Regions from separate parts of the Anaeromassilibacillus sp. SJQ-5 genome, predicted to be linked through region 3. Evidence: predicted binding sites of a transcription regulator. Region 3 holds the regulator's gene; each other region holds the start of a gene.
What was found. Region 3 encodes HrcA, which represses chaperone genes, less so after heat shock. Its sites were predicted from a motif close to TGTTAGCACTCNNNNNNNNNGAGTGCTAACA; they were not measured.
Positions count from the first base shown of each region.

Region 1: ACSAMM_RS08925 (co-chaperone GroES) is a predicted target of HrcA. The motif match lies at 5,115-5,145, and genes of this name have one in related genera.
Region 2: ACSAMM_RS10540 (Hsp20 family protein) is a predicted target of HrcA. The motif match lies at 4,302-4,332, and genes of this name have one in related genera.

Region 1 covers NZ_JBPJWQ010000001.1:2,094,533-2,101,172, forward strand. Annotated here, with positions in the region: gene ACSAMM_RS08895 (amidophosphoribosyltransferase) at 1-608, opposite strand, end outside; gene purC (phosphoribosylaminoimidazolesuccinocarboxamide synthase) at 647-1,357, opposite strand; gene purE (5-(carboxyamino)imidazole ribonucleotide mutase) at 1,383-1,880, opposite strand; gene ACSAMM_RS08910 (helix-turn-helix domain-containing protein) at 2,265-2,468, opposite strand; gene ACSAMM_RS08915 (SLOG family protein) at 2,583-3,059, shown strand; gene groL (chaperonin GroEL) at 3,115-4,743, opposite strand; gene ACSAMM_RS08925 (co-chaperone GroES) at 4,799-5,083, opposite strand; gene ACSAMM_RS08930 (diacylglycerol kinase family protein) at 5,214-6,161, opposite strand; gene ACSAMM_RS08935 (THUMP domain-containing protein) at 6,187-6,640, opposite strand, start outside.
Region 2 covers NZ_JBPJWQ010000001.1:2,465,450-2,472,089, reverse strand. Annotated here, with positions in the region: gene ACSAMM_RS10550 (glycine--tRNA ligase) at 1-983, opposite strand, end outside; gene ACSAMM_RS10545 (hypothetical protein) at 1,186-3,507, opposite strand; gene ACSAMM_RS10540 (Hsp20 family protein) at 3,679-4,107, opposite strand; gene ACSAMM_RS10535 (phosphotransferase enzyme family protein) at 4,381-5,478, opposite strand; gene ACSAMM_RS10530 (nucleotidyltransferase family protein) at 5,475-6,401, opposite strand.
Region 3 covers NZ_JBPJWQ010000001.1:117,954-124,593, reverse strand. Annotated here, with positions in the region: gene dnaJ (molecular chaperone DnaJ) at 267-1,412, opposite strand; gene dnaK (molecular chaperone DnaK) at 1,511-3,331, opposite strand; gene grpE (nucleotide exchange factor GrpE) at 3,404-4,042, opposite strand; gene hrcA (heat-inducible transcriptional repressor HrcA) at 4,059-5,105, opposite strand; gene ACSAMM_RS00550 (hypothetical protein) at 5,498-5,743, shown strand; gene ACSAMM_RS00545 (hypothetical protein) at 5,801-6,112, opposite strand; gene ACSAMM_RS00540 (DEAD/DEAH box helicase) at 6,227-6,640, opposite strand, start outside.

The DNA of each region.
Region 1 (6,640 bases), 2.0 Mb from region 3:
TTATACCCCAGGTTGAGGTAGGCGAAGGACTCAAAGGACACGCACATAGCGCCGTCCTTTTTACCGAGAATCAGCGGGGTGCGGCCCATCCGGTCCCGGGCGGCGTACAGGCCGTCCTTGGTCAGGAGCAGCAAAGTCATAGAGCCGTCGATCAGCTCCTGCGCGTGGCGGATCCCCTCGGTTATCGAGTCCTTCTGATTGATGAGGCAGGCTGTCAGCTCGGTGGCGTTGACCTTGCCGCCGCTCATTTCCAGGAAGTGGGAGCTGCCGTTGGCAAAGGCCTGTCCCACCAGCTCCTCCAGGTTGTTAATCCGCCCCACGGTTGTGATGGCGTAGTTGCCCAGATGCGACCGGACAATGAGGGGCTGGGGATCGGTGTCGCTGATACAGCCGATACCCAGCGGCCCGGACATGTCGTCCACGTCCCGCTCGAACTTGGTGCGGAAGGGTGCATTCTCAATGTTGTGAATAGCCCGCTCAAAGCCCTTGTCCGCGCTGTAAACGGCCATGCCGCCCCGGCGGGTGCCCAGATGCGAGTGATAATCCACCCCAAAGAATAAATCGGTGATACAATTGTCATGCGAGGCTACGCCGAATACGCCGCCCATATAGTTCCTCCTTGGTACAAAGCCTGTATTTCCTGCGATTATTCACCCATCATGCGGCGCATGATCTCCTGATAGGCTTCCACTTCCCCGCCCAGGTTGCGGCGGAACCGATCCTTGTCCAGCTTCTCATGGGTGTGCACATCCCAGAAGCGGCAGGTATCGGGAGAAATTTCGTCGGCCAGCACGATGGTGCCGTCGGCCAGCTTACCGAACTCCAGCTTGAAGTCCACCAGCTCGATGTCCAGCGTCAGGAAGAAGGCCTTGAGCACTTCGTTGACCTTGAACGCGTATTTGGCGATGCAATCCATTTCCTCTCTCGTGGCGATGCCAAGGGCCAGCGCGTGATACTCGTTGATCAGCGGATCGCCCAGCGCGTCGTCCTTATAGCTGAACTCGAGAGACGGGGTTTTCAGCACCGTGCCTTCCTCCACGCCGAAGCGCTTGGAGAAGGAACCGGCGGCGATGTTGCGGATGATGACCTCCAGGGGAACGATGGACACCTTTTTGACCACGGTTTCCCGCTCGGACAGCTCCTTGACAAAATGGGTGGGTACGCCTTCCTTTTCCAGCTTCTGCATCAGGAAATTGGTCACCCGGTTGTTGATAACGCCCTTGCCCATGATGGTGCCCTTTTTCTCGCCGTTGAAAGCCGTGGCATCGTCCTTGTAATCGACGATCACCAGTTCCGGATCCTCGGTGGCGAATACCTTTTTGGCTTTGCCCTCGTACAGTTGTTCCAGCTTGTTCATATACTCGTCTCCTATCGTATAAGCATTACGCCTGATTTAGCTTGTCCGCCAGGGCCTTATCCTTGGCGAGAACCCCTTCAGCCATGGTTTTCTTCATGGCGATCAGCCGGTTTTTCAGCGTCTCGTCGCTGAGCGCCAGCATCTGCACGGCCAGCAGGGCGGCGTTTTCCGCGCCGTCGATGGCCACCGTTGCCACCGGGATGCCGGAGGGCATCTGCACCGTGGAAAGCAGGGCGTCCAGCCCGTCCAGGGTGGAGGATTTTACCGGAATGCCGATGACCGGCAGCACCGTGTGGGCCGCCAGCACGCCCGCCAGATGGGCCGCCTTGCCCGCCGCCGCGATGATGACGCCGAAGCCCTTGTCCGCCGCCGAAGCTGAAAACGCCGCCGCGGCTTCGGGCGTGCGGTGCGCCGACATGACATGAACCTCCACGGGCACGCCGAAGTCCCCCAGCTTATCGATGGCTTTGCCGACCACCGGCAGATCGCTGTCGCTGCCCATGATAACCGCCACTTTTTTCATAGTACAAACCACCTACCCTTTCCCGCCGGGAGCTTGTCCCGGCAATAAAAACAGGCTGGGACGCCGAACGCGCCACAGCCTGCACTTGTCAAATTTTGCCCGCACCGGTATTGTGAACACGGCATTTCCTGCGCAGAATGCTCCCGTAACCGGACATTCCACAGCCGGACATTCCATAGTCCTGCATATTCACAACCTCCCTGCGTTTTCCACCCCATAACAGACAGGGTTCGCTGCTACTATTGTATTGCAATTTCCGGTCGAATTCAAGCGCAAAATCCCGCCCGGTGGAAATTTGTAGGGATACCATGGGAAGATCGGCGGGCCAAAGGGGTTTTTGTTTATTTTGCGGGTGAGTCCTGATAGCTGAAATAGGCCATGAAATCAATCGTCGACGAATACGAAAAGATCATTGGGTGTGCATTCCAGCACCTGACAAAGTATTTCAATATTTTCATACCGAATCGACTTGGTTTCGTTTCGAATCATCCTGCTGAAATTCTGATAGCTCATGTTCAGCTGCCTATACAGCCAATATTTCGTACGGCCTTGCTTTTCCAGAAGGGGCAGAACATTTAACTCTACCATTACGCATTCCCCTATTATCTAATTTATACATTAGATAATAGGTTAGTATGTCCCTTTACATATAGACTATTACATTATATAATGTAATAGTCTATATGTAAGGAGGTGGATGGAATGACAACCTGCTGCTTTACCGGCCATCGACGAATTCCGCCGGAGGCCGTCGCGCCGCTGCGGGAACGGCTGGAAGCGGAAATCGAGAGCCTTATCCGCCAGGGGGTGCGGTATTTCGGCGCGGGCGGCGCCTTGGGCTTCGACACCCTGGCGGCGGAAGCGGTGCTGGACTTAAAGGCGGTGTACCCGTTCATCCGCCTGATCCTCGTGCTGCCCTGCCGGGATCAGACGCGGGGCTGGGCGGAGGAGGACGTGAAGCGGTATCAGGCGATCCTGAAACGGGCGGACAAGGTGGTGTATACCGCTGAACGCTACACCAGCGGCTGCATGTACAAGCGTAACCGCCATCTGGCAGAGCACAGCGACTGCTGCCTGTGCTACCTGACGGAAAACAGCGGCGGCACTTTTTACACGGTGGACCTTTGCCGGCGGCGGGGCATTCCCGTGCGCAACCTGGCGGAACCGGCCCCGAAATAGAGCAAGCGGCGGGAGAAAAAATCTCCCGCCGCTTGTTTGCTTTATTCTTTACCGATTAATACATGCCGTCCATGCCGCCGGGCGCAGCCGGAGCCGCCGGGGCGGGCTCTTTCTTGTCGGCCACCAGGGATTCGGTGGTCAGCACCATGGCCGCGACGGAAGCCGCGTTCTGCAGAGCAGACCGGGTGACCTTGGTGGGGTCGACAATACCGGCCGTGAACATATCCACATACTCTTCCTTGGCAAAGTCAAAGCCATAGTTGACCTTGCCGGCGGAACGGATCTTGTCGATGATGACGCTGCCCTCCAGGCCGGCGTTCAGAGCGATCTGGCGCACCGGCTCCTCCAGAGCCTTGAGCACAATCTGGATGCCGGTCTTCTCGTCGCCCTCGGCGGCGGCCAGCATGGGATCCAGCACAGCGGAGGCGGTAATGAGCGCCACGCCGCCGCCGGCGACCAGGCCCTCTTCCACGGCCGCCTTGGTGGCGGACAGGGCGTCCTCGATGCGCAGTTTCTTTTCCTTCATTTCGATCTCGGTCGCAGCGCCGACTTTGATGACCGCCACGCCGCCGGCCAGCTTGGCCAGCCGCTCCTGCAGCTTCTCCCGATCGAAATCGGAGGTGGTGTTTTCAATCTGGACGCGGATCTGGCTCACGCGGCTCTTGATAGCCGCGGGATCGCCGGCGCCGTCCACAATGATGGTGTTTTCTTTCTGCACCTTAATCTGGCGGGCACGGCCCAGCTGATCCATGGTGGTTTCCTTCAGATCCAGGCCCAGCTCGTCGGAGATGACCTGGCCGCCGGTGAGGATGGCGATATCCTGCAGCATTTCCTTGCGGCGATCGCCGAAGCCAGGGGCTTTGACGGCCACGCAGGTGAAGGTACCGCGCAGTTTGTTGACAATCAGGGTGGACAGGGCCTCGCCCTCCACGTCCTCGGCAATGATCACCAGCTTTTTGCCGGCCTGCAGGATCTGCTCGAGCAGGGGCAGGATGTCCTGAATGTTGGAGATTTTCTTATCGGTGATCAGGAGGTAGGCATCGTCGATGATGGCCTCCATCTTATCGGTGTCGGTGACCATGTAGGGGGTGATGTAGCCCCGGTCGAACTGCATGCCTTCCACCACTTCGGTGTAGGTGTCGGCAGTCTTGGACTCTTCCACGGTGATGACGCCGTCGGCGGAGACCTTCTCCATGGCCTCGGCGATCAGCTTGCCGATGACCTCGTCGCCGGCCGAGATGGTGGCAGCGCTGGCGATATCCTCGGAACCGCTGACTTTCTTGGAGTTGGAGACGACCGCTTCCACGACCGCGTCGACAGCCTTCTGAATGCCCCGCTTGACGCCCATGGGGTTGGCGCCGGCGGCCACGTTCTTCATGCCTTCACGAATGAGGGCCTGCGCCAGGAGGGTGGCGGTGGTGGTACCGTCGCCGGCCACGTCGTTGGTCTTGGTGGAGACTTCCTTGACCAGCTGGGCACCCATGTTCTCAAACGCGTCGTCCAGCTCGATCTCCTTGGCGATGGTCACGCCGTCATTGGTGATGAGGGGGGCGCCGAATTTTTTGTCGAGCACCACGTTGCGGCCCCGCGGGCCCAGGGTGATTTTTACGGTATTGGCCAGCTGGTCCACGCCGGACTGCAGAGCCTTGCGGGCGTCCTCGCCAAACAGAATCTGTTTTGCCATGATTGGTTCCTCCTGTTATTTCGTATAGTATAAAAATCTTACCGGAAAGGATTTCTTATTCCACAACGGCCAGGATATCGCTCTGCCGCACGATGGTGTATTCCGTGCCGTCGAGCTTGACCTCGGTGCCGGAATACTTGCTGGTCAGAACCTTATCGCCCACCTTGATATACATGGTGATCTCTTTGCCGTCGACGTTGCCGCCGGGGCCGACGGCCACCACTTCGGCCATCTGGGGTTTCTCTTTGGCGGAACCGGCGAGGATGATGCCGCTCTTAGTGGTTTCCTCAGCCTCTACCATTTTGATGACAACACGGTCAGCAAGCGGTTTAATAGACATAAGAATAATCCTCCTTGAAGAGTATTGATAATTTTAGCACTCCGTTTCCTCGAGTGCTAAATCTATTGTAATCGGATTTTCAGAAAAATCAAGAGGGTTCACTGGAAATTTTTCAAACTTCACAATTTTTTTACAAACTGGCGGAAACAGCGGGAGCCCGGCCGGGCAGGCGCACGCCTTCCGGCAGCACGAAGGAGAGCGCGCCGGGCAGCGCCTGGAAATGAATATCCGGCGCGCTGAAGCATTCGCCGTCGATGTTGCAGACGACCGGCGAGAGGGAGCTGACCCGCATCCGCGTGCCCCGGAAGGCTTCGCAGCAGGCCATATCCATGTGGCGGCCCGCCTTGTAGCGGGAGAGGAAACCGGGAATTTTCAGCCGCGGCATGACCTTTACCAGCACAAAGTCCAGCAGGCCGTCGTCCACCAGCGCGCCGGGAGCGCCGCAGTAACCGCCGCCGTAAAACCGGGCGCAGGCGGCCAGGGCGAAGAAATAGCGGCCGCGGCGCTCCACCGGCCCGTCGGGGGTATCCATGACGACGTGCAGATCCACGCCGATCCGGTGGCAGAACACGTCCGCGATGGCGAGGTTATAGGACATGGGACCGGAAACCAGCGGCAAATTCTTATACCGCACCATCTTCTGTGCCACGGCGGCGTCCATCCCCATGGACGCGCTGTTCATAGAAACCCGGTCGCCGCAGTCCACCGCGTCCACCGGGACGGCCCGGCCATGCACCTGGGCGGGAATGTCCAGAAAAGCCGCGGTTCCCCCGTAGGACCGGACATAGTCGTTGGCGGATCCGCAGGGAACGGCCGCGATTTGAGCGCGGGGGCAGCCGGCGGCACCGGTGGCTGTTTCGGTCAGGGTGCCGTCTCCGCCGCAGGCGTACAAGCGCACCGGCCCCTCCCCGGCGCACTCCTCCCGGGCGATGGCGGTGGCATCCCCCGCGCCCCGGGTCACCCGGATGGCGTAGGCGCCCTCCTCCGCCCCGGCAAACGCCGCGTGAATGCGAGGGAGCAGCTCCAGCGCCCCCCGTTTTTTCCCCGCCGCGGGATTGACGATAAACACATGCCGCATGGTTTCTCGCTCCTCTCTCCTCCGGTTACTTGAAGTACATATACAGCTGGCATTTGAGCATGCCGTTATACAGCTTGCGCCGCTTATCCGCTTGGCGGCCGAACAGGGTCTCGAAATTCTCATGGGGACTGATAATCCCATAGCTCCAGCCGGGCTTGGGGCGGAACACCCGGCCCATGACCCGGTAAAGCTCCTCCGCCGCCTTCACATCCAGCAGCCGCTCGCCATAGGGCGGGTTGCAGAGCACCACGCCGGTGTCCCCTTCCGGCTGGAACTGCCGCAGATCCGCCCGCTTGGCCGTCACGCAGCCGGCCACGCCGGCCTTGGCCGCGTTCTCCTCGGTCAGCCGCAGGCACGCCTCGTCGATGTCTCCGCCATGGGCCTGGAAAACGGCGTCCGGCCGTTCCCGCTCCCGGGCGCGCTGCCGTTCCTCCTTCCAGATGGATCCGGGCACGCTGCCCCAATCCATGGCGGCGAAC
Region 2 (6,640 bases), 2.3 Mb from region 3:
AGGGACGGCTCGATGACATAGGGGATATAATGCTCGCCGGATTCCTGATCGAAGTATTCCAGCTTGACGCCGGAGTGCTCGCTGTGCTGACCGAGGTCGTAGTCGGTGCGATCCGCGATGCCCCACAGCTCGCCCCAGCCGAAGGGGAAGAGAAACTCGAAATCGGTGGTGGCTTTGGAGTAGTGGGAAAGCTCCTTCTGCTCGTGATCCCGCAGCTTCAGGTTTTCCTCCTTCATGCCCATGTGCAGCAGCCAGTCCCGGCAGTAGTTCTTCCAGAAGGCAAACCATTCCAGGTCGGTGCCGGGCTTGCAGAAGAATTCCAGTTCCATCTGCTCGAATTCCCGGGTGCGGAAGGTGAAGTTGCCGGGGGTGATTTCGTTGCGAAAGCTCTTGCCGATTTGGGCCACGCCGAAGGGGATTTTTTTGCGGGAGGCGCGCTGGATGTTGGCGAAGTTGACAAAGATGCCCTGAGCGGTCTCGGGCCGGAGATACAGCTCATTTTTCGCGTCCTCGGTGACGCCCTGGAAGGTTTTGAACATCAGGTTAAAGGTGCGGATGTCGGTGAAGTTGTGTTCGCCGCATTCCGGGCAGCGGATATCGTGCTCGTCGATATACGCCTTCATTTCCTCGAAGCTCCAGCCGGCGGGCAGAGCGCCCGCGTCCTCGATAAGCTTATCGGCACGGTGGCGGGTTTTGCAGCTTTTGCAGTCCATGAGGGGGTCGGAGAAGTTGCCTACGTGGCCGGAGGCGACCCACACCTGGGGATTCATCAGGATGGCGGAATCCAGGCCCACATTGTAGGGGCTTTCCTGGACGAACTTCTTCCACCAGGCGCGCTTGACGTTATTTTTTAGCTCCACGCCCAGGGGGCCGTAATCCCAGGTATTGGCCAGTCCGCCATATATGTCGGAGCCGGGGAAAACAAAGCCCCGTCCCTTGCACAGAGCTACGATTTTTTCCATGGTTTTTTCCGTGTTTTGCATGGTTGACCCTCCACTTGCCGGGCGGCCGGTCAGGCGGCGCCCTATATTCCGTACATCTTTTTAGGTAAGCGCTGAATACATCACGCCTGGCGGCTTGGCGGGGAAATTTCCTTCACCAATCCATCCACCGGATTTAATCATCACTTACCTAGTGTAATCAATTAGGGGGCGGTTGTCAACGCTTTCCAAGGGGAAATCCCGTTTACAGCCAGAAAAACACCAATCTTTCCAGCCCGGCGTAGACTTCCGGCTTTTCCGCCCAGACGCCGAAGGCGGCGGGAAAGGCGAGGGACAGACCGGCGAAAAATGTGGCGGCCAGCAGCGCCGCCCCGCCTGCGAAGGCCGGGCCCCGCAGGGAGAGGCTCCGGGAGGCCCGTCGGTGGACAAGCAGGAGGGCGGGAACGCACAGGGCCGCCAGCGGTGGCAGGATATCCGCCATGTAGCGGATGTTCACCCCGGCCATGGAAAAGTCGACAAAGGCCACCAACGCGGCCGTTGCCGCGAGGAGCCAGGCGGAGCCCCGGATGTACCGAGACGGCGGGCCGCCCGGCAGGGTGCGCCGGCTCAGCGCCATGGGAAGCAGCGTCAGGCCCGCGGCCACGGCGGGGAAGGACAGCGCCCCCACCGACGCGTCGAGGTACACATACCGGCCGTACAGATTCAGCGACCGAAAGGAGGGCAGGAGGAAGGGAAAATGGACGCTGAAATCAAAGGGCTGAAACCCATAATGATACAGCGAGGGAAAGAGGTTGGAAAGCCGCAGGGTGTTGGCGGAGGGATCGCTGACCGTCAGCTGATAGGCCACGCCGAAATCCAGGAAGGATCCGAAGCGCAGCCGGTTGTACCAGAGCAGCGCCGCCGCCCCGATGAGGGCGGGCAGGGCGAAGGCGGCCGCGCAGGCCGCTTTATGCCGGTGCGGCGTCTCTTTGTCCCGCAGGATCCGGAGGAAAAGGGGAAGAACCGCCGCGCCGAACAGCGCCATTGTCGGCCGGCAGCCCAGCGTCAGGGCGAAGGCGGCCCCAGCCCCCGCGAGCAGCGCCAGACGGGGCGCGCCGCGAGGGCACCGGCAGGCCCGCAGCGACAAAAACAGCGCCAGCATCAGGAAGCAGGTTCCCGCCGTCACAGGGATGAAATACATATCGGCATAGCCCTGCTGCCCATAAAGGGTGCTGGCAGCCACGGCGGCGGGCAGGCCGATGAGGAGCAGGAGCAGGTTCACCCGCCGCCCGAAAAGGCGCACCAGCTCGAGCGCCAAGCCGCAGAGAAACACCGCCGCCAGCAGGGCGAAGAAGCCGCAGATCATGCCGTTGGCGGGCAGGCTGCCGGTTATCCAATAGAAGGGATAATAGGCCAGCAGGACGGGAACCACCCCGAAGTAAGAATAGTACCGGCCGCCGAAGAAGGCCCGATCCCAGTGATACGATACGCCGAGGGCGTTCCGCGCGCTGGTGTCGTAGGGATTTTCCATGGTGGCGAGCCGCGGATCGACGGGCAAATCCAGACAGATCTGCCCTTTCTGGAACGCGTCGAACTGCTGGATGTGCGCGCTGTAGTCGCTCACGGGGCCTTCCAGGGGGTAGGGGATGGGATTGGTATCCTGCGCCGCCAGGATCATTCCGGGGACGAGAGCGGCGAGAATGGCCGCGGCCACCGCGGCCTGGTGTGCGGGCCGCCCGGGGCTGTATTGGACGGACCAGAGCCGCAGGCGGAGAATCAGCAGCACGGCGCAGGCGACACCGGCCAGAAGGGAAAAACGCCCTAGGGAAAACGCGAAGGGGTTCGCGATGTTAAGGGAAGCCGCCGTTAGGCTCAAGGGCGTCTCGCTTCCGGAAAAACGGAGCGAGAGGGCGCGCAGCCGCCCGTGGGGCGCGATGGAAAACGAGCGGGCGGCCTCACCCGAGACGAAGCGGACATCTCGGGAATAGCCGAAGCTTTCGGTTTCACCGTCGTCCTGTAGATAGACGTCTGCCGTCCGCAGGGCCGACAGGCCATCCGTTTGAAAAGCGACAAAGGCGGCCGGCGTGTCGAGCTCCGGCCAGGTGACTGTTCCCCCTCCGGAGCCGAAAAGGAGGACATCCTCCTGCAGGCGGACGTCCCCCTCCAGCTGCGCCTGGGCGAGGGGGAGGGCTTGCGGGGAGAGGCCGCGCAGCCGGGGCAGAAAGGCGTTCCCATTGAACAGACAGGTTTCCAGCGCAAAGACGACGAGCACAGCCGTCCCGCACAGCCGGGCGCAGGAGGCGGCTTGTCCCTTCCGCCCCCGCGCCAGGAGCACCGCCAGGATGCCGGCAGCCGCGAACAGGGCGGGGAAAAAGCCGAAGGGCTCCCGCCCGCCCGTGCCGGCCAGCCAGCGCACGATCAGGGATGCGCCGGTCAGCAGAAGCAGGGCCGCCCCCGCCGCGGCGGCCAGCCGCGGGAGCATCCGCCGCCGGCTCTCCCGTGCCAGCCCGCCGCCCAGGGACAGGATTCCGAGCGCTCCGCCGCCCGCCAAAAGGATTGCCGCCAGCCAAGACAGAATACCACCCATCCCGTTCCCTCCCGCCGAAATCCCGGACGCGCCAGCCGCGGCGCGGGGCCGGGAATACTTACCGCCATTATAGCATAGCCCCCGGGCGGATGCAATTCGACCTTCCGCCGGGGGCCGGACGACAAAAAAGCCTTTCGCGGGCGGGCCGCGAAAGGCTTGGGGATGGGCGGATTATTCGATGGAAATCTGATGAGAGGGCGGCGTGACATCGCCCTTCTTAGGCAGGGTCAGCTCCAGCACGCCGCTGTCGTATTTGGCCTTGATGGCGGCGGCGTCGACGCCGGAGATGTCAAAGCTGCGGCTGAGAGAGCCGTACCGGCGCTCCCGGCGGATGAAGTTGTCCTTTTCCTCCTTGGTTTCTTTCTTTTTCTCGGCGGAAATGGTCAGGCAGTCGCCGTCGACATCGATGCGGATGTCCTCTTTGGCAAAGCCGGGCAGATCGGCCTTGACCAGGTAATGATCGCCCTTGTCGAGAATATCGGTTTTGCAGGGGAAATCCTTTTCCAGGTCGCCGAAATCGCCGAAAAAGCTGCGTTCCAAGTCGGCGAAGGGGTTCATATAGCGGTGATTTCTGTGTTCAAAAGGAATAAGATCAAACATAAGGCGTACCTCCATACAAGTTATTGGACGGTTTCCGGGAGCTTATGGATGGCGGCCGGGCGATGGAAACCCTGTAAGATCGTCCGGGGCCGGATTGCTGTCTGCAACGCTCAACCACCTTCTTTTCTGTTGATGCTATCAGTATATCCCCCATTTTTTACGGAAAATCGGATAAGATATGAATAAATTGTTAACATTAGCACTCTAATATATAGAGTGCTAATTCCGGATAAAAAGAACCCGCCGCTTGCGGGCGGCGGGCTGTGCATAGGATTACCGATATTTCTCTACGATTTGCTTCATGGTGTCCATTTTGGCTTCCATATCGGCCACCAGCTTGAGCTGGGTACGGCAGCGATCCAGGTTATGGCCTTCCCGGTGGATTTTGAAATAGGTGTCCCCGGCGATGTGGTCGGCGAGGAAGCGCATGCCGCATTCCAGGGTCATCAGCTTGGCGGACAGGGGCAGGTTTTCGATCTCCTGAGGGGTGAGCATGGAGCCGCATTCCTCCAGAAAGCCCTTGGTATACTGTTCAAACAGATTCAGGTCGCAGGTTACCTTGGACAGATCCGTCTCGTCCTCCGCCGCGGGGTTGGTGCCGAAGCGCATGCTGTCACCGTAGTCGTACAGGGACAGGCCCGGCATGACGGTGTCCAGGTCGATGACGCAGACCGGCCGGCCGGTCACGTCGTCCAGCATGACGTTGTTCAGCTTGGTATCGTTATGCGTCACCCGCAGGGGCAGCTCCCCTTTGGCCAGCAGGTCGGTGAGAATGGAGCAATCGGCCGCCCGGGCGCGGATGAAAGCAATTTCCTCCCGCACCTCGTCCGCCCGGCCGGAGGCGTTTTCCTTGACCGCCTGTTCAAAATCCCGGTAGCGGGAGGCGGTATTGTGGAAGTTGGGGATGGTTTCCCCCAAGGTGGCCGAGGGGTAGTCGGCCAGCAGCCGCTGGAACTTCCCGAAGGCGCAGCCGGAATAGTAGAAATGCTCCGGCTTTTCCACCGTCTGATAGGTGATGGCGTTTTCAATGAAGATGAAGGCGCGCCAGTAGTTGCCGTCGGGATCGTGGTAGTACTTTTCCCCGTCCCGGGTGTCGATGAGGGTCAGGCATTCCCGATCGGGGTTGCCGCCTTCGGCGATAACAGCCTGTCGCAGGAACGCCGTGACGGCAATCATGTTGCGCATCAGACCGGGCACATCCTTGAAAACGTTATGGTTGATCCGCTGGAGGATATACCGCCGCTGCGGTTTTCCCTCGCGCTGGCAGCAGACGCAATAGGTGTCGTTGATATGGCCGCAGCCGTAGGGCTTGGCGTCGATGGGTTCACCCTCCAGGGCGAAAACGTGGGCGACTTCCATAGCGGTGCTCATGCTTTCCACAACCTTTCCGGATAAATCCCCTGTTTGATCATACCGGCGATGGCGTCGATGACCTTCTGCTTATCCTCGGCGTAGGTCATGCCGTACCATTTGTCGCTGGTGGGCAGGACCTTGACGTCAGCCTCGCCCGCCGCCACCATGGCGTTGACCACGAAGGGCAGGTAGAATTCCGCTTTCAGCTGGCCGCCCTTTTCCTTCAGGAAGCCCTGGAACTTGTCCTCGAAGCAGTCCAGGGATCCGGCCGGGAAGGCCCAGCAGTTCATAGAGACGTAACAGCCGGCGGGCAGGGTTTCCCAAGTGGCGCCGTCGTCCTCGGTGAACTGGGAGACGCCCTCCCGGATTTCGATATGGGTGCGCTCCACCAGGTCGGTGAGGGTGCCGTCGGGCTCCACCGTGCAGATGCCCCGGGAGACATAGCCGTTCTCCGTCAGGGTGTTTTCCAGGATATACCCCGCCATGGCGATGTGCTTTTTCGCATCCGCGCCGGGCTTGGACAGGAAATCGGCCAGCAGGCGGAAGCATTCCCGGCCATAATAATCGTCGGCGTTGATGACGGCGAAGGGCTCCTTCACCGTATCGCGGCAACAGAGGACCGCGTGGCCGGTGCCCCAGGGTTTGGCGCGCCCTTCGGGCACGGAGAAGCCCTCTGGCAGAGCGTCCAGCTCCTGATAGACATAAGACACCGGAATCTGCCGGGAAATGCGGTTGCCAATATGTTCCTTAAAGGTTTCCTCGATTTCCTTCTTGATGACGAACACCACCCGGCCAAACCCGGCGGCGATGGCGTCGTAAATGGAATAATCGATGATCAGCTCCCCGCAGGGACCGACGGGCGTAACCTGCTTGAGTCCACCGAACCGGCTGCCCATACCGGCGGCCATGATAATCAGCGCGGGTTTTTGCGTGGTATCCATAGAGTAAGTCCTTTCTCCGGCGGTGAAAATGGATGATCCCGGGCTCTCTCCGCGCCGGCTGGAGGAGCTGTTACAGCTTGTTTTGTTGCCTTAAGGTGAGGCGCTGCGGGCGCTCGCTCTCCTAAAAATTGGAGGTTGTTCGCTCCCCTTTGCCTTAAGCATACCGCAAACCCCGGCTGGCCGCCATGCAGAAACCGCCGAAACATTTGTCAAAACCGTCAGATGCAACCTGCGTCCAT
Region 3 (6,640 bases):
CCCGCAGCGACACAGGGGTTGCCGCGAGGATGTGAATTATTTTCACGCCGCCGGAAAGGTACCAGTAGGCTTTTTCTTTCTCCCCCATCTTTCTTTTTCACGCACGAAAAAGAAAGATGGGGTGCGGGCGGCTCACAGCCGCGAACGGCCCACGGGGTGGTACCCCGCATACCAACGCTCAACCCGATAGAGTTGTATTGCCCCTATCGGACGCAAACGCAAAAAAAGCCGATGCAGCATACGCCGCATCGGCTTTTTTCCTCTTACTAATTATTGAACGCGTCCTTGATTTTGTCGAAGAAGGAGCGGCGCTTCTGATAGTTCTTCTCGCCGGTGGCCTCCTCAAAGCTGCGCAGCAGCTTTTTCTGCTCGCTGGAGAGGTTCTTTGGAACCTCCACCACCACCCGGAACACCTGGTCGCCGGCGCCCCGCCCGTTGATATACGGGAAGCCCTTGCCTTTGAGCCGGAAGGTATCGCCCGGCTGGGTGCCCTCCTTGATGGTGTAGGACACGTTGCCGTCCAGGGTGGGAACGCTCACCTCCGCGCCCAGCGCCACCTGGGCGAAGGTCAGAGGCAGATCGCACCAGATGTCGTACCCATCCCGTTCGAAGATTGGATGGGGCCGCACCGACACCTGAATCTGCAAATCCCCCGCCGGGCCGCCGTTGATGCCGGCGTTGCCCTTGCCGCGGATGGTGATGACCTGCCCGTCGTCAATGCCGCCGGGTATGTTGATGCCGATGGTCACCGGCTTGCGCACCTGCCCGCTTCCCGAGCAGGTGGGGCAGGGGCTTTCGACAATTTTGCCCTTGCCGTGGCAGCGGGAGCAGGTGGTTTGGGTCTGAATGACCCCGATGGGGGTGCGCTGCTGCCGCCGCTCCTGGCCGGAGCCGTTGCAGTTGGGACAGGTCTTGACCGACGAGCCCTTTTTCGCCCCGCTGCCTCCGCAGTCGCCGCAGGTGCTGGTCAGCTGCACCGACACCTGCTTTTTGCAGCCTTTGGCCGCCTCTTCAAACGAGATAATCACCGAGGCCGCCACATCGCCGCCGCGCCGGGGGGCGTTGGGATTGGCGCGCCGGCCGCCGCCGGCCCCGCCGAAGAAGGAGGAGAAAATATCCCCCAAATCGAAATCCATCCCGTCGAACCCGGCGCCGCCGTAACCGCCCGCGCCGAAATTCGGGTCCACGCCCGCATGGCCAAACTGGTCATACCGGCTCTTCTTCTCCGGGTCGGACAGCACCTCGTAGGCCTCGTTGACCTCCTTGAAGCGTGCCTCCGCCTCCTTGTCCCCGGGATTTAGATCGGGATGGTATTTTTTGGCCGCCTGGCGGTAGGCTTTTTTGATTTCATCGTCCGAGGCGCCCTTGGAAATCCCCAGCACCTCATAATAATCACGCTTGTTGTCAGCCATTGTGGTCTATCCTCCATGCTGTCGCAGAGTCGCCGTATCACGGCAAGGGGGGCTGACGCAGGTATTCGCTGCATCAGCCCCTGTCGCTGTTTGTTCGATTACTGCACGTCGCCGCTGTAATACTCGCCGCCGTCGGCCGCCTGCCCGTCGGCGGGGGCGTCCGGGCCGGGAGCCGCGCCTTCGGGCGCGTTCGCCTTATAAATCTTCTCGGAAATGGCGTAGAAGGCTTTCATCAGATCCTCCTGCTGCGCCTTGATGGCCTCCACATCGTCGCCCTTCAGGGTCTCCTTGAGCGCGTCGATCTTGCCCTGCAGCTCCGCCTTGTCGGAAGCGTCCAGCTTGTCGCCCAGCTCCTCGATGGATTTCTCGCACTGATAAACCGCCTGGTCGGCGCCGTTGCGCACCTCGATCTTCTCGCGGTTGGCCTTATCCTCGGCGGCGTACTCCTCCGCCTCGCGGACCGCCCTCTCCACGTCCTCCTTGGACATGTTGGTGTTGGAGGTGATGGTGATGTGCTGCTCACGGCCGGTGCCCAGATCCTTGGCGCTGACGTTGACGATGCCGTTGGCGTCGATGTCGAAGGTCACCTCAATCTGCGGAACGCCGCGGCGGGCCGGGGCGATGCCGTCCAGCTTGAACACACCCAAAGACTTGTTGTCCTTGGCGAACTCCCGCTCGCCCTGGAGCACGTGCACTTCCACCTCCGGCTGGTTGTCGGCGGCGGTGGAGAAAATCTGGCTCTTCTTGGTGGGGATGGTGGTGTTGCGGTCAATGACCTTGGTCATGATGCCGCCCATGGTCTCCACGCCCAGGGACAGGGGGGTGACGTCCAGCAGCAGCAGGCCCTTGACCTCGCCGCCGAGCACGCCGCCCTGCAGGGCCGCGCCCATGGCCACGCATTCGTCGGGGTTGATGCCCTTGAAGGGCTCCTTGCCCATGAACTTCTGAATGGCTTCCTGCACCGCCGGGATACGGGTGGAACCGCCCACCAGCAGCACTTTATCGATCTGCCCAGCGGACAGGCCGCTATCGGACAGCGCCTGCTTGACCGGGCCCATGGTGGCGTCCACCAGGGAAGCGGTCAGCTCGTTGAACTTCGCGCGGGACAGGGTCATATCCAGATGCTTCGGCCCGGTGGCGTCGGCGGTGATGAAAGGCAGGTTGATGCTGCTGGTGGTGGAGCCGGACAGCTCGATTTTCGCCTTTTCCGCCGCCTCGCGCAGCCGCTGGAGGGCCATCTTGTCAGCCGAGAGATCCACGCCGGTGTCGGCCTTGAAGCCGGCGACCATCCAGTCGACAATCTTCTGGTCGAAATCGTCGCCGCCCAGACGGTTGTTGCCCGCCGTGGCCAGCACCTCCTGCACGCCGTCGCCCATCTCGATGATGGACACGTCGAAGGTGCCGCCGCCCAGGTCGTACACCATGATCTTCTGGTCGGTTTCCTTATCGATGCCGTAGGCCAGGGCCGCGGCGGTGGGCTCGTTGATGATGCGCTTGACCTCCATGCCCGCGATTTTGCCCGCGTCCTTGGTGGCCTGCCGCTGTGCGTCGGTGAAATACGCGGGGACGGTGATAACCGCCTCCACCACCTTGTCGCCCAGGTACGCCTCGGCGTCCTGCTTAAGCTTGGACAGAATCATCGCGGAAATTTCCTGAGGGGTGTAATCCTTGCCGTCCACCGTCACTTTGTGAGCGGTGCCCATTTCGCGCTTGATGGACGCGATGGTGCGATCCGGGTTAGAAACCGCCTGCTGCTTGGCCACCCGGCCGACGATGCGCTCGCCGTCCTTCTTAAAGGCGACGACGGAAGGGGTGGTGCGGGCGCCTTCCGCGTTGGGAATGACGACCGGCTCGCCGCCCTCGATAACCGCCACGCAGGAATTCGTGGTGCCTAAGTCAATACCGATAATCTTTGCCATGTCTATTACCTCCATTTATCCAATCCATCGTATATATTGAGTATGCCCGGGCCTCCGGGCCGTCAAACGAAATCAGTTGGCCACCTTGACCATGGCCGGGCGCAGCACCCGGTCGCCGTATTTATAGCCCTTCTGGAACACGGCGGTGACGGTTTCGGGCTCGATGCCGTCGGCGTCCTCCCGCATGACGGCGTTGTGCACCTCCGGGTTGAACGGGGCGTTTTCCGCCTCGATTTCCTCAAGGCCCATTCCCATAAGCAACTCCCGGAACTGCCGCAGCACCATGTCCACGCCGGTTTTGTAATCGTCGCCGGCCGGGGCCTCGATGGCCCGCTCCATGTTGTCGAGCGAAGTCAGCAGCTTACCTAGCAGCTCCGCCTTGGTGAACTCGCCCAGGCGTTCCTTCTCCTGCTCGGTGCGCCGCTTGTAGTTGGCGTACTCCGCGAGCATGCGCTGGTAGCTGTCCTTGGCCTCCGCCAGTTCCTTGGCCAGGCGCTCGTTTTCCGCCTTCAGGGCCATGGCTTCGTTTTTCTCTTTTTTGCGGGATTTCTCCGTCTTTTTGTCCGCCTTTTCGGATTTGCCGTCCTCCTCCGGGGCGGCGGGGGGTTCCTCCGCCGGCGCGGCCTCCTCGGCCGCCTCCGGGATTTCCGCCTCCGCGGTTTCGGGCACGGTCTCCTCTATCGGCGTTTCGCCGGTCTGGTTGGGTTCCATGGGATAGGCTCCTCCTTTAATCCTTTTTAGGCGGCTCGCCGCCGAACATGTCCGACAGCAGCCGGCCCACGGCCTTGGCTATATACTCGAGGCGGGGGATGGTGGCGGCGTAATCCATGCGCAAGGGCCCGATGAGGCCGATGGAGCCGTCTGCCCGCCCGTCCAGGCTGTACCGGGTGACGATAATGCTAGAGCCGTTCAGCTCGGGCCGCAGGCTCTCGCTGCCCAGCACCACCCTTAGGCCGCCCCGATGGGCGGCGAGCATGCCCATCAGCTGTTCCCTCTGGGCCAGGAAACCCAGCAGCGACCGGGCCCGCTCCAGCTCGTAATCGGGATGCTGCAAGAGGTTGAGCTGCCCGGTGAGCAGCACCTCCGCCTCGGCCGATTCCTGCACCAACTCGTAAAACGCGGTCAGCGCCGCCGCGCAGGTCAGCCCGTAATCTCCCAGGGAAACCAGCAGATTCTGCACCTGCGGCACTCCGATGTCGGTCAGCTGCGCACCCAGGAAGTTTTCCGTCAGCACGTTGCACAGCATCTGCAGCGTGTCGGTTTCCACGTCGCCGTCGAACCGGCACACCCGGCTGCGCAGGACGCCGGAGCCGGTCATCAGCAGCAATGCCGCCGAACGGGAGGACACCCGCATGATTTCAATCCGGCGGATAACCGCCCCCTGCTCGGAAGGGGTGGTGGACACCGCCGCGCAGCCGGTGCTCTCGGCCAGCGCCTGGGACGCCTCGCCGATCAGCCGCTCGGGATCGCCGGCCGAACCGGCCAGCATGTCGTCAATATCCTTTTGATCCTCATCGCTGAGGGCCTGCCGGCGCATCAGATGGTCGATATACAGCCGGAACGCCTTAGCGGTGGGAATCCGCCCCGCCGATGTGTGCGGCTGCTCCAGGTATCCCCAGGAGGCCAGCTCAGCCATCTCGTTGCGGATGGTGGCGGAGGACACCGCGTTGCCCAGCATCTCCACCAGTGCCTTGGAGCCGACAGGCTCGCCGGTCTGGATGTACGAGTCAATAATCGCGGTCAGTATCTTTTGTTTGCGTTCGCCCAGTTCCATGTGCCATCGCCTCCTTATCCGGCGTTACCGATGGAACCCATTTGGTCACTTGACTCTGCTAATGGTTAGCACTCTATTATCTCGAGTGCTAACACCATATAATGTACCATTCCCCGGGCGGCCTGTCAATATCCGAATTGTGAATTCTTTGTAAAAAACCGCCGGGATTTTCATCGATTTCACAGTGAAAGCCATTTTGCAGCAGACAATTGGAGGTTTTGCATAGGATTCTTTTAACATAATGTATATCGTGTACAAATTCCACGTCTTATACTGGGAAAGTTCGGCATTTTGCTTGTTGATTGTTGGGCGGCGTCCGTATATAATAATACATGTGGGAAAAGCTAAAGGATACTGTTTTTTCCGCACCTTATGAAAGGAGACGATTCCTCATGGCTGGTTTTGAAATTCATGATTTTGACTTTAACAAACTGATTCAGTTCGCCTCCAAGGCGAAGGGCGACGTGTTTCTGGAAACTCCCGACGGCGACGTGCTGAACCTGAAAAGCCGTTTGACCCAGCTGCTGGCCCTCTCCAGCGCCATTGACTGGGGCAACGTGGGCACCGCCCGCGTCATCTGCAAAAATCCGGAGGATGAAACCGATTTGTTCCGCATGAATCTCTACGGCGACAAATAACTACGGTGAAAAAGCCACCCGGCCTCTCGGCCGGGTGGCTTTTTGTGTCCGGATTCATTAGAGCCCGTCGTCCTCCGCGGCCGCCTCACAAGGGACGCATGGCGTCTCTTCCTCTTCCGGCGCGGCCGGCTCTTCCCCGCCGCTCTCGTCCATGACCCGCTCCTGCTCCAGAGGGGCCTCCGGATATCGGGGCGCCGTGTCCGGCTCCTGCGCGGGTTCTTCTTCGGTGGCCGGCGGAGCGGGTGGCTCCTCGACAGCCGGAGGAGCAGGCGGTGAGGGCGGCGAGATCGTGTAGCCCGCCCGCTTAGCAAAGGCCCGCATTTCCCGCAGATACCGCTCCATGTCTTCCGGGCGGATGGCTGTATTCATCGTGCGTCAGCTCCTTTTCAACCTGTCCGGGCCTTGGGCTTGTCGGCAAGTCCAAATCCCGCGTGGTACAGTATATGCGGAGCCATCGCAAAAAAGACAGGGTTTCGTCCCCGATCAGCGGCGGGGCGGCGTCTCTTTCCCCGCCGGCGTCGGCACGGGCAGCAGGCGGCGCCTATCCCCGTCCAGCTGCTTATCGATAAACTGAAAATCCAGTGCCCGTTCGTATTGGCCGGTCAGCGCCCGCTCCCGGAACTTGGCCAGGACGACAGACAGGCCGGAGGCCCCCCGTCCTGTGCGTCCCGCCCGGTGGAGATAGTCCAGTGGGCTTTCCGGCAGGGTGACGTGGAAAATCATGTCCACACCCTCCACATGCAGGCCGCGGGCCGCCAGATCCGAGGCGATCAGCAGCGGCGCTTCCCCGCCGGCGAAAGCGGTCAGCGCCCGCTGCCTTTCCAGCTTTTTCTGGGAGCCGGACAGGCTCTGAGCCTGCAGCCCCGCCCGGCGCAGCTTGTCCGCCGCCCGGCTGAT